Regions from separate parts of the Paenarthrobacter sp. NPDC058040 genome, predicted to be linked through region 1. Evidence: riboswitches for the same ligand, from Rfam matches in the RefSeq annotation. Region 1 holds a riboswitch; the other holds the start of a gene.
What was found. Region 1 has a riboswitch for thiamine pyrophosphate ahead of thiO (glycine oxidase ThiO). Riboswitches for the same ligand answer to the same signal wherever they lie in the genome.

Region 1 (7,447 bases):
CGCAGTCCTGGCCGGCCAGCAGGCTCCCTGCGTGCTCGCTGATGACCTCCGGGTGCAGGGGAATCCGGCCGTCGGGCGCGTAGTAGGTCTGGCCGCGCTGCCTGGTTTCCCCATCCAAGGCCCCACCAGGGACAACAAAAGAGGGGACATCCGCAATGGCGTAGAGAACCTTGTAGCCGTCGCCGGCCCGGTCGATGAAAAGGGCCTGGTCCAGGTCGGTGGAGGTGGCGGGATCGATCGTGACGAACGGAACGTCGAGCAAATCCCGGGCCGGGAGCTGGTGGTGTTCAACGGCCGCGCGTGCCTCGTCCAGAGCTCCGCCGGGGAAGTCGCCGGGCAGTTCCAGCTCGGTCCTCAGCGCGGCCAAGGACTCTGCGAGCTGGTCGGAAGAATCGTCGACGTTGGGCGCTATCCGATGATGTGACACGAAAGTCAGACTAGCCCGAAAACGGCGGATAGTCTTGGAACATGGGCACCTCCACAGGCCGCGACGATTCCCAGGGGCAGCTCGCCGCCGAGCTGCTGGGCGCCATGGCCTACGGGGAGTTGTCCGCCTTCGGAAGGTTGTCCTCCGACTCGCGACTGGCGCCCACGCTCCGCGAACGGGCCATGCTGGCCAAGATCGCCGTTGGTGCCTTCGGAAACTACGCCGTAATCAGCGGCCGGCTCGCGGAAATGGGAAACGACCCCGAGGACGCCATGCTCCCGTTCCAACGCTCGTTCGATCACTTCCACGAGCGGACGCCGCCCGGAGACTGGTTCGAATCGGTGGCCAAGGCCGACGTCATAGATACCGTCTCCGCGGATTTCTACCGGACCGTCGCCGGTTTCCTCGACTCCGGCACCCAGCATTTCGTCCAGCAGGTTGCCTCGGCCGACCAAGCAACCGAAGCCCTGCGGATCCTGCTGCGACGGGCCCTGCGGGATGACCCGCGGCTCGCGTCGCGGCTCTCACTTTGGGGGCGCAGGCTGGTCGGTGAGGCCCTGACACAGGCCCAGCGCGTCGGTTTGGAGCATCCGCATCTTGGGCCACTGCTGCGCGACGGCGGCGAATCCCGTGCCGCAGTGCATCAGCTGACCGCCGAGCTTGCGGAGCGGCACGGGCGCCGCATGACCGGCTTGGGGCTGACGGCCTAAGCCGCGTCGAGGGCCGCCAGCAGCGCCTGGGCGGCCGCCGTCGGGTTATCTGCCGCGGTGATGGCACGCACCACCACTATGCGGCTGGCTCCTGCGGCAACCACTTGTTCCACGTTGCTGAGGTCGATGCCGCCAATCGCGAACCAGGGCAGGTCAACGTCGGCTTGCTTTACGGCCTCCGCGGCATATGTGACCAAGTCCAGCCCCACTCCGGCCCGGCCCGGTTTGGTGGGCGTCGCCCAGAGCGGGCCGACGCAGAAGTAGTCCAGGCCACCGGCGTCCCGGGAGGCCGCAACTGCCGCGTCCACCTGCCCAGTGGAGTGGGTGGAAAGGCCGATGGTCTCCTCATCAGTGAGCAGGTCCCGGGCAGCCCCCAAGGGGATGTCCTTTTGGCCGATGTGGAACACGGGAGCCCCGGAAATACGGGCAACATCGGCGCGGTCATTGACGGCCCAGAGCCGCCCGTGGCGGCTGGCCACCTTGCTGAGGACCTCCAGCAGTTCCAGTTCTTCGCCGGCCTCGAGCGTCTTGTCGCGGAGCTGGATAATATCCACTCCGCCCTCGAAGGCGGCATCCACAAAATCTTCGAAATCGTCCTGCTGCCGGCGGGCGTCGGTGCACAAATAGAGGCGGGCAGTGGCGAGGAGGTCAGGCTGGGTCATGCAAACCAGAGTAGTTCCTCTAAACTGGGCACGTACTGCGGGAGCCGCGACGTTTGTCTTTATGACTGTCCGGCTGAGAGGGCTTCAGCGCCGACCGCTTGACCTGATCCGGCTAGTACCGGCGTAGGGAAGGAAATCCATGGCAGAAGCCATTTACGCAGATGTCGCCGTCATAGGCGGCGGCGTCATCGGACTCGGAATAGCGCACGAAGCACGGCGGCGCGGCCATTCGGTAGTCCTCATCGATCCGGCACCCGCCACCGGCGCCACTTATGCCGCGGCAGGCATGCTGGCCCCCGTCAGCGAACTCCACTACCAGGAGGAGGACCTCCTGGAACTCATGCTGGAATCGTCGCGGCGCTGGCCCGCGTTCGTGGACAGCCTCGCCGGTCCGCGGGAAACCACCGGTTACCGTACGACGGCGACGCTCGCCGTGGGTGCCGACGCCGCCGATCGCCGCGCGCTCGCAGACCTGCGCTCCGTGCAGGTGGCCGAGGGCCTCCAGGTGGAGCCGCTGCTGCTGCGGGACGCGCGCGAACGGGAACCCCTGTTGAGTCCGCAGATTTCCTGCGCGTTCCACATTCCAGCGGACCACCAAGTGGATCCGCGGAAGCTCGCGGCATCCCTGCTGGCGGGCTTGGCTGCGCACAGGCCCGCCGACGACAGCTGGGTAGAGGGGGCCGACGACGGCTTCCACGTTCGGCATGCGGCAGTCCGCTTGCTCTGGGACGAAGGCCGGGTGGCCGGCGCTGGGCTCAGCAATGGTGGGCAGGTCCTGGCCAAGGAAACAGTCCTTGCCAACGGCCTGGATGCGGCAACGATCAACGGACTTCCGGGGCAGCTCGAGCTCCCCTTGCGTCCGGTGTATGGGGACATCCTCAGGCTGCGCGTCCCGGAAACCTTGCAACCCCTGGTCACCTCAACCGTCCGGGGAATGGTGAGGGGTGTGCCGGTCTACATCGTTCCGAGGGAGGACGGGACCGTGGTAATCGGGGCCACCCAGAGGGAAGACGGACTGTCAACCGGGTCCAACGCTGTCTCAGCCGGTGGCATCTACCAGCTTCTGCGCGATGCCCAGGTCCTGGTTCCCGCGGTCGCGGAATTGGAACTCCTCGAAGCTACCGCCCGGGCCAGGCCTGGAACGCCGGACAACGCGCCGCTGTTGGGACGTGTGGCCAGCGCCGACGGGCAGGTTCCGGGCCTCATTATTGCCACCGGCTTCTTCCGGCATGGCGTTCTCCTGGCGCCGGCGGCCGCGGCGATCGTGGGCGACCTGATAACGGGCTCGGTGGATCCGCGCTGGTTGCGCTTCCGGCCGGACCGCTTTGCAACGCCTGGCCTGGCGCCACACCACACTTCTGCAGACACGGAATCTTTCAGCAAGGAAACAGCATGAACATCAAACTCAACGGAGCAGACCACGCAGTAGCGGATGGCGCCTCGGTCAGCACCCTCGTCACCTCCGTCACCGGCCGCGCACTGGACCACCGCGGACAGGCGGCCGACGGCGGCAAGTTGGGTGTCGCCGTCGCACGTAACTCCGAAGTAGTGCCGCGCAGCCAATGGGCTGCCACGGACCTCGCCGAAGGCGATGAGCTGGAACTCGTTACCGCAGTCCAAGGAGGCTGAACCATGACCACAACAAGCACCGAAACCCGGATCGACCCCTTGGTCATCGACGGGGTGGAATTGTCATCCCGGCTCATCATGGGGACCGGCGGAGCCCCCAGCCTGGAAGGCCTCGGCGCGGCACTTCTGGCCTCCGGGACGGAACTGACCACCGTGGCCATGCGGCGCTACTCTCCGGCAGAGGCGGGCTCGCTTTTCCAGCTGTTGGTGGACAACAACATCCGGGTGCTCCCGAATACCGCAGGCTGCTTCACAGCAAAGGACGCTGTGCTGACGGCGGAACTGGCCCGGGAAGCGTTGGAGACCGACTGGGTGAAGCTTGAGGTCATCGCAGACGAGCACACCTTGCTTCCGGACGCAGTCGAATTGGTGGATGCGACCGAGCAATTGGTCAACAGGGGCTTCAAGGTCTTCGCGTACACCAACGACGATCCCGTGCTGGCCCTGCGACTGGAGAACCTGGGTGCCACCGCCGTCATGCCGCTCGGTGCGCCGATCGGCACCGGCCTGGGTATCCTCAACCCGCACAACATCGAGGTCATCGTCTCCAGGGCTTCTGTTCCGGTGGTCCTGGACGCCGGCATCGGCACCGCTTCCGACGCCGCGCTTGCCATGGAATTGGGGTGTGACGCCGTGCTTCTCGCTACCGCCGTGACCCGGGCACAGAACCCTGCTCTGATGGGCGAAGCCTTCAAGCACGCTGTCCTGTCCGGCCGGTTCGCCCGGCAAGCGGGACGGATTCCGCGCCGGGAGCACGCCCTGGCGTCCTCGGCCATGGAAGGCCGCGCAGAGTTCCTCTAACGCTTAAACAGTTGTGGCCACTGCCCTTGAGGGCGGTGGCCACAACTGTTTAGGAACAGGGAACGTTCCCCGGACGCGCCTAGAGTCGCAGGGCTTCGGTAAGGGCCGTAGTATCCCGCGAGGTACGCGTGCGGCCCAGGAAGACCACGGCGCCGGCCGCGGCGGCCGTACCCAGCACGATGGGCAACACAAAGGGAATCCACGTCAGCCCGGGCTGATAGCCCAAGCCTGCCGCAATGAAAGCCACCCAAGCCAAGGCGCCAACGCCCAAAGAAACGCCGGCCGGCAGGGCAATGCCGTACTTGCCGTGCCGTTTGTCGTTTGCCCACACCAGGAAACCTGTGGCGACAGTCGCAAACGCAACAACGACGAGTGAAAGCATGGGGACTCCTTAGCGGCAGTTGTCAGGGCAAAGTGTCAGAGTGCGCCGAAGCCTACGCGACGGACTTCCTCGGCGCCGATTTCGACGTAGCCCAGGACGCTTCCCGGAACGATCACCTGGCGGCCCTTGTCGTCCGTCAGCCGCAACTCGGAACCCTTGGAGAGTGCGTCCGAAACAAGCTTGGCTACCGCGTCTGCATCCAAGGCGGATTCGAGCACAATTTCACGGCCAACGTTTTGAATGCCGATCTTTACTTCCACAGCAAGGCCTCCAAGCCAATCAAGAATTAGGTCAGTCCTTTATTTGTAGCCTAGGACTCTTTGGGGAATCGACTGATTCCGCGCCAAGCTAAACGATAGATCAGATCGCTGGCCACATCGAGGTCCAGGTTTCCGTCCGTTTCGAGCCAGTACCGCGCGCTGACCTGCGCCATTCCGGCCAGCCCACGGCCCAGGAGCTGCGCTTCGAGCGGGGGCAGCTTGGTGTCTTCCGCAATGACGTGGGCTACGGCATCCGCAAATGTCTTGTTGAACGTTTCCAAGCGGGAACTGACATCGGGATCGTTGATCAGGTCCGACTCGAAGACGAGCCGATGCGCCTGGTCGTCGTCCGCAATGAATTTGTAGTAGGCGCGCATGACGGCCTTGACGCGCTCTTTGTTGTCCGTGGTGGAGTTCAGTGCCGTGAGCATCAAATCGGTCAGGGCGGCCAGATGGCTGTCCAGGAGCGCCATGTACAACTCCCGCTTGGAAGGGAAGTGTTGGTAGAGCACCGGCTTGCTCACATGGGCGGTTTCGGCGATCTCATCCATTGCGGCTCCGTGGAAGCCGTTGGAAACGAACACTTCCAGGGCAGCGTTGAGCAATTGCGCACGGCGCTCGTCCCGCGGCAACCTTGCTGAGCGCGGTGAACCAGTCCGATCCTGTTTTGCTGGTGCCCCATCATTTGCCCGTGCGCCGTCAGCCACAGTCTGCCGCCTTTCCTTTGCAGTTATGACCACTGTACCGGTGGGTAATATGACCGGGCGGCATCGGCAGGCATACATTGGGGTATGGCCTCAATTCTTGCTGCCCACACTGCGCCCGCGGTCCTGCCGCCCCTCGTTGAACCTGCTGCCGGACTGACGCCGGCCGAGGTGGAACGGTACTCCCGGCATCTCATCATTCCGGAAATTGGTGCCGTGGGCCAACGCAGGCTTAAGAATGCGAAAGTTCTTGTCATAGGCGCCGGGGGGCTCGGCTCTCCGGCACTCCTTTATCTGGCCGCAGCCGGTGTGGGTACTTTGGGGATTATCGACGACGACGTTGTGGACCTCAGCAATCTGCAGCGCCAGGTGATCCATGGAGTAAAGGACGTCGGCATCCCCAAAATCGAGTCCGCACGCAATGCCATTGCCGAGCTCAACCCTTTGGTCAACGTTGTGCTGCACAATGACCGTCTGGATTCCTCGAATGCACTGGACCTCTTTGCGCAATACGACCTCATTTTGGATGGCGCGGACAATTTCGCCACCCGCTACCTCGTCAACGACGCCGCGGCAATCCTGGGCAAACCCTATGTGTGGGGTTCCATATTCCGGTTCGACGGGCAGGTAAGCGTCTTCTGGGGCGAACATGGCCCCACCTACCGTGACTTGTACCCTGAAGCGCCCCCGGCAGGGTCCGTACCGTCCTGCGGCGAGGGCGGTGTGTTCGGCATGCTGTGCGCGGCTGTCGGCTCTCTCATGGTGACTGAGGCCGTCAAGCTGATTACCGGCGTCGGGCGTTCCCTCCTGGGCCGCGTGGCGCTCTTCGACGCCCTCGGCGGCAGTTGGCGCGAAATCAAAGTGTCCAAGGACCCGGAAGCCGGGCCGATCACCGAACTGACCGATTACGAGGCTTTCTGCGGTGTTACCCCGGTGGCACCCACCGACCAGGCGCATACGGTCACGGCCAAGGAGTTGGCGCAGATGCTGGCCGAACGTGCGGCAGGTGAGCGGGACTTCGACCTCGTGGACGTCCGGGAATCCGGCGAATACAGCATCGTGAACATCGACGGCGCCGTGCTGATCCCGCAGGGCCGCATCCTGTCCGGCGAAGCGTGGGTTGACCTGCCGCAGAACCGTGACATCGTGTTCCACTGCAAGGCGGGAACACGCTCCGCTACGGTCCTGGAGGCCGCCCGGAAGGCCGGTTATGACCGGGTCAGCCATCTCGACGGCGGCATCCTCGCCTGGGTGCGGGACGTAGAGCCGGAAAAGCCTGTCTACTGACCGTTGCGGGGGCCCTCCCGGGTCTGGGAAGCTCAAGCATGAGCGAAGATGCGCCGCAGACACCACAACAGCACCTCGGCTCGGGTTTCGGGCATTATTCAACCGCGGCAGAGGTGATTTCCGGGATCGACCTTACGGGCAAAACGGCCATTGTCACGGGAGGCTATTCGGGCCTCGGACTCGAAACGGTACGTGCGTTGGTTTCTGCGGGGGCGCAGGTTACGGTACCCGCGCGCAGGCTTGACCATGCCCGGTCGGTGCTCGCCGAAGCAGGCCTGGACACTGTGGACGTGGCCCACCTCGATCTATCCGGGCAACAGAGCGTCAAGGACTTCGCCAAGCACTACCTGGCGGAACACCCCACCCTGGACATCCTGATCAACAACGCCGCGGTCATGGCGAGCCCTGAACAGCGGGTAGGTCCCGGCTGGGAGGCGCAGTTCGCTACGAACCATCTGGGGCACTACACCCTGGTGAACCTTTTGTGGCCCGCGCTGGCCGCTGCGGGATCAGCGCGGGTTGTTTCGTTGTCGTCGACGGGGCACAAGCTTTCACCCATCCGCTTCGAGGACATGGACTTCGCCG
Region 2 (7,447 bases), on a different contig from region 1:
AATTGTCCACGCTGATTTCCACCTCCGCCAGCGTTTCCGTATTCCGGCCCGGGGCCACGCCTTCCTCGGCCGTGTAGTCAGGAACGTGCCGCTCTCCAAGGGTTCCGGCGCTGTACCGGGCGCGGCGGGTACTTTTCGCATAGGGCGCCTTGACGTTGCTGGCCCGCAGCACGGTGGCAATGGCGTCGCGCAGGTCCCTCTCATGGAGGGTCGCAGGAGCGTCGAGGGCGAGCAAGGCCAGGACATGCAGCAGGTGGCTCTGGATCATGTCGCGCAGGGCGCCGGCACCGTCGTAGTAACGTGCCCGTCCTTCGAGGGCCAGGTCCTCGTCGAAGACGATTTCCACCTTCTCGATGTGGTTTCGGTTCCATACGGGCTCCAAAAACCTGTTGGCGAAGCGCAGGCCCAGGATGTTGAGGACCGTGGCTTTGCCAAGGAAGTGGTCAACACGGTGGATGTGGTCTTCGGGAACCAGGGTGGCCAGGGTCCGGTTGAGTTCCCGGGCGGATTCTTCGCCGGAACCGAAGGGCTTCTCCATCACCAGGCGGGTCCCCGCGGGCAGTTGCCCGCGGCGAAGGACCTCGCAGGCCTTCTGGCTGATGTGCGGGGGCAGGGCGAAATAGATGGCTACGGGTCCGTCCAACTGTCCCAGAAGGTCCGCCAGCGGGCCGTCGGCGGTGACGTCCAGTTGGTGGTAACTGGTGGACGCTGCCACCGCCGCCAGCGATTTCCGTCCAGCGGGGTCGGCCTTGGCGGATGCGGCCTCGAAGGCACCATCCACCCGCTGCCGCCACTGTTCCGCGCTCCAGGGATCCGATCCCGCGCCAACCAGCCGCAGCCCCGACGCGCGGCCGCTGGCAAGGAGTCCGGCGAGGCCCGGAAGGAGCAAGCGCCCGGTCAGGTCCCCGGACGCGCCGAGGATGAGCAACGTTTTCACAGTTGTTTTGTTGGTCACCGTGCCAGCATGCCATCTTGGAAGCGTGACTTGATACCCTAGATAGTCGAGTCCCCTCCGGTGTGCCGCCTTGGCCACCATTCGTAGACCATCGAAAGAAGTGCGCGGCGCGTGTTCAATTCACTCTCTGACCGGTTGACAGCAACCTTCAAGAACCTCCGTGGCAAGGGGCGTCTCTCTGAGGCCGACGTTGACGCCACAGTCCGGGAGATTCGCCGTGCCCTGCTGGACGCGGATGTTGCCGTGCCGGTGGTCCGCGAATTCACCTCCCGAATCCGGGAGCGTGCCCTCGGCGCCGAGGTTTCGGGTGCGCTGAACCCGAGCCAGCAGATCGTCAAGATCGTCAACGAGGAACTTGTGGAGATCCTCGGTGGCGAAACGCGGCGCATCCGCCTGGCCAAGAACGGCCCCACCATCATCATGCTTGCCGGCCTCCAGGGCGCGGGCAAGACCACCCTCGCAGGCAAGCTGTCCAAGTGGCTCAAGGGCCAGGGCCACAGCCCCCTGCTGGTTGCGTGCGACCTCCAGCGCCCCAACGCCGTCACGCAGCTCCAGGTCGTGGGCCAGCGCGCCGGCGTGCCGGTCTTCGCTCCGCACCCCGGTGCCACGTCCGAACTCGAACACCCTGCAGGCGATCCCGTGGCTGTTGCGCAGGCCGGTGTGGCCGAAGCCCGCCAGAAGCTGCACGACGTCGTCATTGTGGACACCGCCGGCCGCCTTGGCGTCGACGCGGAGATGATGGACCAGGCCAAGCGGATCCGCCAGGCCATCATCCCCAACGAAGTCCTCTTCGTCATTGACGCCATGATCGGCCAGGACGCCGTCAACACGGCCATGGCCTTCGACGAGGGCGTTAACTTCACCGGCATCGTGCTGTCCAAGCTCGACGGCGATGCCCGCGGCGGTGCCGCGCTGTCGGTCGCGTCCGTGACGGGCAAGCCGGTCATGTTCGCCTCCACCGGTGAAGGCCTCGACGACTTCGAACTCTTCCACCCGGACCGGATGGCCTCGCGCATCCTGGACATGGGTGACGTCCTGACCTTGATCGAACAGGCCGAGAAGGCCTGGGACAAGGAAGAAGCCGCCCGGATGGCGAAGAAGTTCGCCGACCAGGAAGACTTCACCCTGGACGACTTCCTGGCCCAGATGCAGCAGATCCGCAACATGGGCTCCATGAAGAAGATGCTCATGATGATGCCCGGTGCGCAGAACATCCGGCAGCAGCTGGAGAACTTCGACGAGAAGGAAATCGACCGCGTCGAGGCAATCGTGCGGTCCATGACCCCGCACGAGCGTGTTGCCCCGAAGATCATCAACGGTTCGCGCCGTGCCCGTATCGCCAAAGGTTCCGGTGTTCACGTCTCCGAGGTCAATGGCCTCCTGGAGCGCTTTGCGCAAGCCCAGAAGATGATGAAGAAGCTTGCCCAGGGCGGCGGAATGCCGGGAATGCCCGGGATGCCGGGACTCGGTGGCCCGGGCGGAGGGCGCAAGGGTGGCAAGAACGCCCCGAAGAAGAAGGCCCGCTCCGGAAACCCGGCCAAGGCAGCGCAGGAATTGCGCGACGCCGAGGCGAAGCGTGCGGCTGCCGCCTCAGCGCCGAAGGGTGCTGCTTTCGGCCAGGGGGCTGCCGATTTCGATCCGTCCTCGTTGAACCTGCCCAAGGGCTTCGACAAGTTCCTGGGCAAGTAACCATCCACGCATCCTCCGGGGATGTCGGTGCCGTGGAATAGTCTGATCCAATGCACAAGCAGCGCGTAGTTTTTGTCCACGGCCTGGGCAGTTTCGGCGCTGCGGCCTGGCCAAAGCAACATGGCATGGCTTTGGATTATGACGCCCTGTTCCTGCGGCGCCATGGTTTCCACCCCGTTGCCGATCCGGTGGAATCGGATGTGTCCGCCGATGTCGCGATCCTGCTCGATTCGCTGGGCGCTGCCGGCGGAGGCCACGTGGTGGCGCACGAGCAAGGCGCCATTTCCGCGATGCTTGCAGCAGTGGACCGCCCGGACCTGGTGCACTCGCTGGTCCTCGTTGAACCTGCGTGCTTGTCCCTGACGGCTGAGCTGCCCGCTACGGCAGCCCACCGCGCGCTGATGGAACCTCTCTTCGACGTGCGCGGCCGGCTCAACGACTCCGACTACCAGCGCGAGTACTTCAGGCGCGCCTTCTCCGCCGAAGCCAGCGGGCTGGACACCCCGGAAGCGCAGCGCTCCGCCCGCCGCTTGAGGCTGCAGGCGCCACCGTGGGAGGCCCAGCTCCATATCGTTCCGGGCGTCCCCACGTTGGTCTTGACGGGCGGCTGGGAACCTTTGTACGAGGAAATCGCCGCCTACCTGCAGGAAACCGGTGCCCTCCGGCGCGTGGCAGCTGGAGGGCACCGGCCCCAGGACTCGGTGGATGGCGACCGGATCATCCGACGCTTCATCGCCGAGGTCGGCAGGGCTTCGTCAGTTCGCGCGTCCTGAGGCGGCGGGAACCTGGAGTTCCGGCAAATAGACCTTGCCTCCGGCGGCGAGGAATTCCTCACTCTTCTCGCGCATTCCGCTGTAAATCCCGGCTATGGCGGCCTGGGCTTCGGCCGATCCGTATTCATCGCGGATGTCCTGGCTGATGCGCATCGAGCAGAACTTGGGTCCGCACATGGAGCAGAAGTGTGCCGTCTTGGCCGGTTCGGCGGGAAGTGTCTCATCGTGGAATGATTCCGCGGTGACCGGATCCAGGGACAGTGCGAACTGGTCCCGCCACCTGAACTCGAAGCGTGCCTTGGAAAGGGCATCGTCGCGCTCGTTGGCGCCGGGGTGTCCTTTGGCAAGGTCCGCGGCATGGGCTGCGATCTTGTAAGTGATCACGCCGGTCTTGACGTCGTCCTTGTTCGGCAGGCCCAGGTGTTCCTTGGGGGTCACGTAGCAGAGCATGGCCGTGCCGTAGCGGGCAATCTCCGTGGCACCGATCGCCGAGGTGATGTGGTCGTACCCTGGCGCAACGTCGGTCACGAGCGGCCCGAGGGTGTAGAAAGGGGCGCCCTTGCACAATTCCTGCTGGCGTTCCACGTTCTCCCGCACCAGGTGGAAGGGAATGTGCCCCGGTCCCTCAACCATGACCTGGACGTCGTATTCCCAGGCCCGCTGTGTCAGTTCGGCCAGGGTATCCAGTTCGGCGAACTGCGCCGCGTCGTTGGCGTCCGCCGTGGCCCCGGGGCGGAGGCCGTCACCCAGCGAGAAAGCGACATCGTACTTGGCGAAGATCTCGCACAGTTCATTGAAGTGGGTGTAGAGGAAGTTCTCTTGGTGGTGGGCAAGGCACCATCCGGCCATGATGGAACCGCCGCGGGACACAATGCCCGTGACCCGGTTGGCGGTGAGGGGAACGTAGCGCAGCAGGACACCTGCGTGGATGGTCATGTAGTCAACGCCCTGCTCGCATTGTTCGATCACCGTGTCCCGGAAGATCTCCCACGTGAGCTTGTTGGCCTCGCCATTGACCTTTTCCAGCGCCTGGTAGATCGGCACCGTGCCGATGGGGACGGGGGAGTTGCGGATGATCCACTCGCGGGTGGTGTGGATGTCGTCCCCCGTGGAAAGGTCCATGACGGTATCGGCGCCCCACTGGGTGGCCCACTGGAGTTTGTCCACTTCCTCGGCGATGGAACTGGTGACGGCAGAGTTGCCGATGTTGGCGTTGATCTTCACCAGGAAGGCCTTGCCGATGATCATGGGCTCGGACTCGGGGTGGTTGATGTTGTTGGGGATGATGGCCCGCCCTGCAGCGACTTCGCTGCGGACCAGCTCAACGTCGCAATTCTCCCGCAAGGCGACGAACCGCATTTCGGGCGTCACGACGCCCTGCTTGGCGTAATGCATCTGGGTGACGGTTTTACCTTCGACGGCGCGGCGGGGCACGGGTTGTGCACCCTTCCACTCAGCCGAGGCGGCTCCGCGCCGCACGGCCGACTTGCCATCGTCCAGCAGGTTCCGTTCCCGGCCCGAGTACGCCTCTGTGTCACCGCGTGCCTCGATCCACGCCTGGCGGAAGGGCTCCAGCCCTACGACTGGATCGCTTCCGGGGCCCGCCGTGCGGTACACCTGCAGTGGCTGGTTTGCCTGGCCGTTGGGCGAGGGTTCCAACGCGATTTCAGTCACCGGCACGCGGATGCCGTGGCCGGGATCTTCCAGCCAGGCAAGCGAGTGGGATTTCAGGGATTGGGTCACCGTTTCCGCCGTGCCTGCTGCGGAACCGGACTGGTTTTGGGCAGGGCTGTGCTGTGATTCTGTGGTGCTCAAGGATTACTCACTTCCTTCGCCGGCATTACCCGGACAGGTTCAACGGTCGCAGACTGCGTCAGTCTGATCTCAGCCCCTGCAAGGGCTCCCGTGTGGTCGTAGACGAAGCTACCACAGCCAGGCGGGTGGTCCCAGTCACAAGCGAGCCGGCCGGCGGTCCCGGCTAGGCTTCTGCCATGGCCAACATCATTGAATTCAGTGGTCCCGTGCTGGTGGCAGCCGATGACGAACGCCAGGGTTTGTGGTCCGTGGACGGAAAGCTGACCTTTGAACGTCCCGCAGCCGTGCCGGATGAAGTGCTCGACGGATGGGTGCTCCCGGGCTTCGTGGATGCGCACTGCCACATCGGCCTTGGTCCGGGCGGGTCGGTTGACGACCCGACCACCCTCGCCCAGGCGGTAGCGGACCGAAACGCGGGAACCCTGCTGATCCGTGACGCCGGTTCGCCCAGCAACACGCGCTGGGTCCAGCAGCGGGAGGACTTGCCCCGGCTGGTCCGCGCAGGGCGGCACATTGCCCGGAGCCGGAGGTACCTGCGCGGCCTGGGCCATGAAGTGGAGCCTGATGAGTTGGTGGAGACGGTGCGGAAGGAAGCCCGCGACGGCGACGGCTGGGTCAAGCTCGTGGGCGACTGGATTGACCGCGGGATCGGCGACCTTTCGCCGTCATTTCCCGCCGCCGTGGTCAAAGACGCCATTGCTGCCGCCCACGATGAGGGCGCCCGCGTGACCGCGCATTGCTTCGCGGAAGAAACCGTGGACCAGATGCTCGACTCCGGAATCGACTGCATCGAGCACGCGACGGGGCTTTTGCCGCGGCACATACCCCGGTTGGTGGAACAGCAGGTGCCAATCGTGCCCACGTTGGTGAACATCGCGACTTTCCCAGACATCGCCGCGCAGGCCAAGCCTAAATTTCCCGACTACGCCCAGCACATGACCAGCCTGTGGGAACGGCGTCGCGAGCGGGTCCTGGAGGCTTTCGAAGCAGGCGTTTCCATCTACGCGGGCACCGATGCCGGCAGTGTCATCAAGCATGGGCGGATTGCCGACGAGATGCAGGAACTGCACGACGCCGGCCTGCCGCCTTCCGCGGTCCTCGACGCTGCCGCTTGGCGCGCCCGGGCCTGGCTGGGAGCCGAGGGCATCAGCGAAGGGGCGAGTGCCGACGTCGTGCTCTGCCGTGCGGATCCCCGGCGGGTGCTGGCCACGGTCCACGAGCTGGGCCACGTGGTCCTCAGGGGCAACGTCGTCCGCTGGGAATAAATTGAAGCTTCAAGTAATTTAGATAGGTAGAACGAGCCGAAAAGCGGCCACCTTGACCTACCGGGAGCATCACATGACCACTTCATCCAGCCAGGACCTGCTGCCTGCCGACCTCACCATGGGCACAGTGATGCTCAAGGTAGGCGACATGAAGGTCATGAGCGACTACTACCAGCGCGCGCTGGGCCTTCAAATCGTGGCCGAGCAGGACGGCGGCCTCTACCTGGGCCGCCTGGGCAAGCCGGTGGTCCACCTTGCCCCCGCGGCGGGCCTGCAGATCCCGGGGCGTGGCGAAGCCGGCCTCTTCCATACCGCGATTCTTTTCGACGATCAGCCCTCGCTTGCCGCCACTATCGCCACCGCCGCGCAATACGAGCCCCGGGCTTTTGTGGGCAGTGCCGACCACCTGGTCAGTGAGGCGTTCTACTTCACCGATCCCGAGGGCAACGGAATCGAGTTGTACTACGACAAGCCCCGCGAAGTGTGGAAGTGGGACGGCAAGAACGTGGTCATGGACAATGTCGCGTTGCCGCCACAGGCCTATCTGCAGCAGTACTTGAGCGAAGCGGCGGTGACCGGTCAGGCCCAGGCCGTTGCCGGCGTCGGGCATGTCCACCTGCAGGTAGGTGACGTGGCTACCGCCCAGCAGTTCTATGTCGACACGTTGGGTTTCGAGCGGACGGCGGGCTGGCACGGCCAGGCCCTGTTCGTCTCCGCGGGCGGGTACCACCACCACATGGCCATGAACGTCTGGAACAGCCGCGGTGCCGGACCGCGCCGGGACACGCTTGGGCTGGGGGAAGTGCTGATCGAGGTCCCGGGCGATGGTGATGTCCAGGCCCTGGCCGACCGCCTGAAAGTGGCCGGATTGAAGAGCCACCACACTGGCAAGGAACTTCGCTTCGAGGACCCCTGGCGCAACCAGTTGCGGGTTGCTGTCCGGTAAGGCG

Region 2: it holds a riboswitch for thiamine pyrophosphate, as region 1 does, so the genes downstream of both, thiC (phosphomethylpyrimidine synthase ThiC) here and thiO (glycine oxidase ThiO) in region 1, are expected to answer to the same signal.

Annotation. Positions count from the first base shown of each region.
Region 1 covers NZ_JBHVRN010000003.1:41,840-49,286, reverse strand. Annotated here, with positions in the region: gene ACFVSJ_RS04765 (RNB domain-containing ribonuclease) at 1-427, opposite strand, end outside; gene ACFVSJ_RS04760 (ferritin-like fold-containing protein) at 469-1,137, shown strand; gene thiE (thiamine phosphate synthase) at 1,134-1,799, opposite strand; TPP riboswitch at 1,827-1,946, shown strand; gene thiO (glycine oxidase ThiO) at 1,939-3,195, shown strand; gene thiS (sulfur carrier protein ThiS) at 3,192-3,428, shown strand; gene ACFVSJ_RS04740 (thiazole synthase) at 3,432-4,229, shown strand; gene ACFVSJ_RS04735 (hypothetical protein) at 4,309-4,611, opposite strand; gene ACFVSJ_RS04730 (DUF3107 domain-containing protein) at 4,647-4,871, opposite strand; gene ACFVSJ_RS04725 (TetR/AcrR family transcriptional regulator) at 4,922-5,578, opposite strand; gene moeB (molybdopterin-synthase adenylyltransferase MoeB) at 5,663-6,862, shown strand; gene ACFVSJ_RS04715 (SDR family NAD(P)-dependent oxidoreductase) at 6,901-7,447, shown strand, end outside.
Region 2 covers NZ_JBHVRN010000005.1:301,364-308,810, forward strand. Annotated here, with positions in the region: gene ACFVSJ_RS09170 (glucose-6-phosphate dehydrogenase) at 1-955, opposite strand, end outside; gene ffh (signal recognition particle protein) at 1,067-2,644, shown strand; gene ACFVSJ_RS09180 (alpha/beta fold hydrolase) at 2,695-3,417, shown strand; gene thiC (phosphomethylpyrimidine synthase ThiC) at 3,400-5,232, opposite strand; TPP riboswitch at 5,227-5,334, opposite strand; gene ACFVSJ_RS09190 (amidohydrolase family protein) at 5,409-6,497, shown strand; gene ACFVSJ_RS09195 (VOC family protein) at 6,571-7,443, shown strand.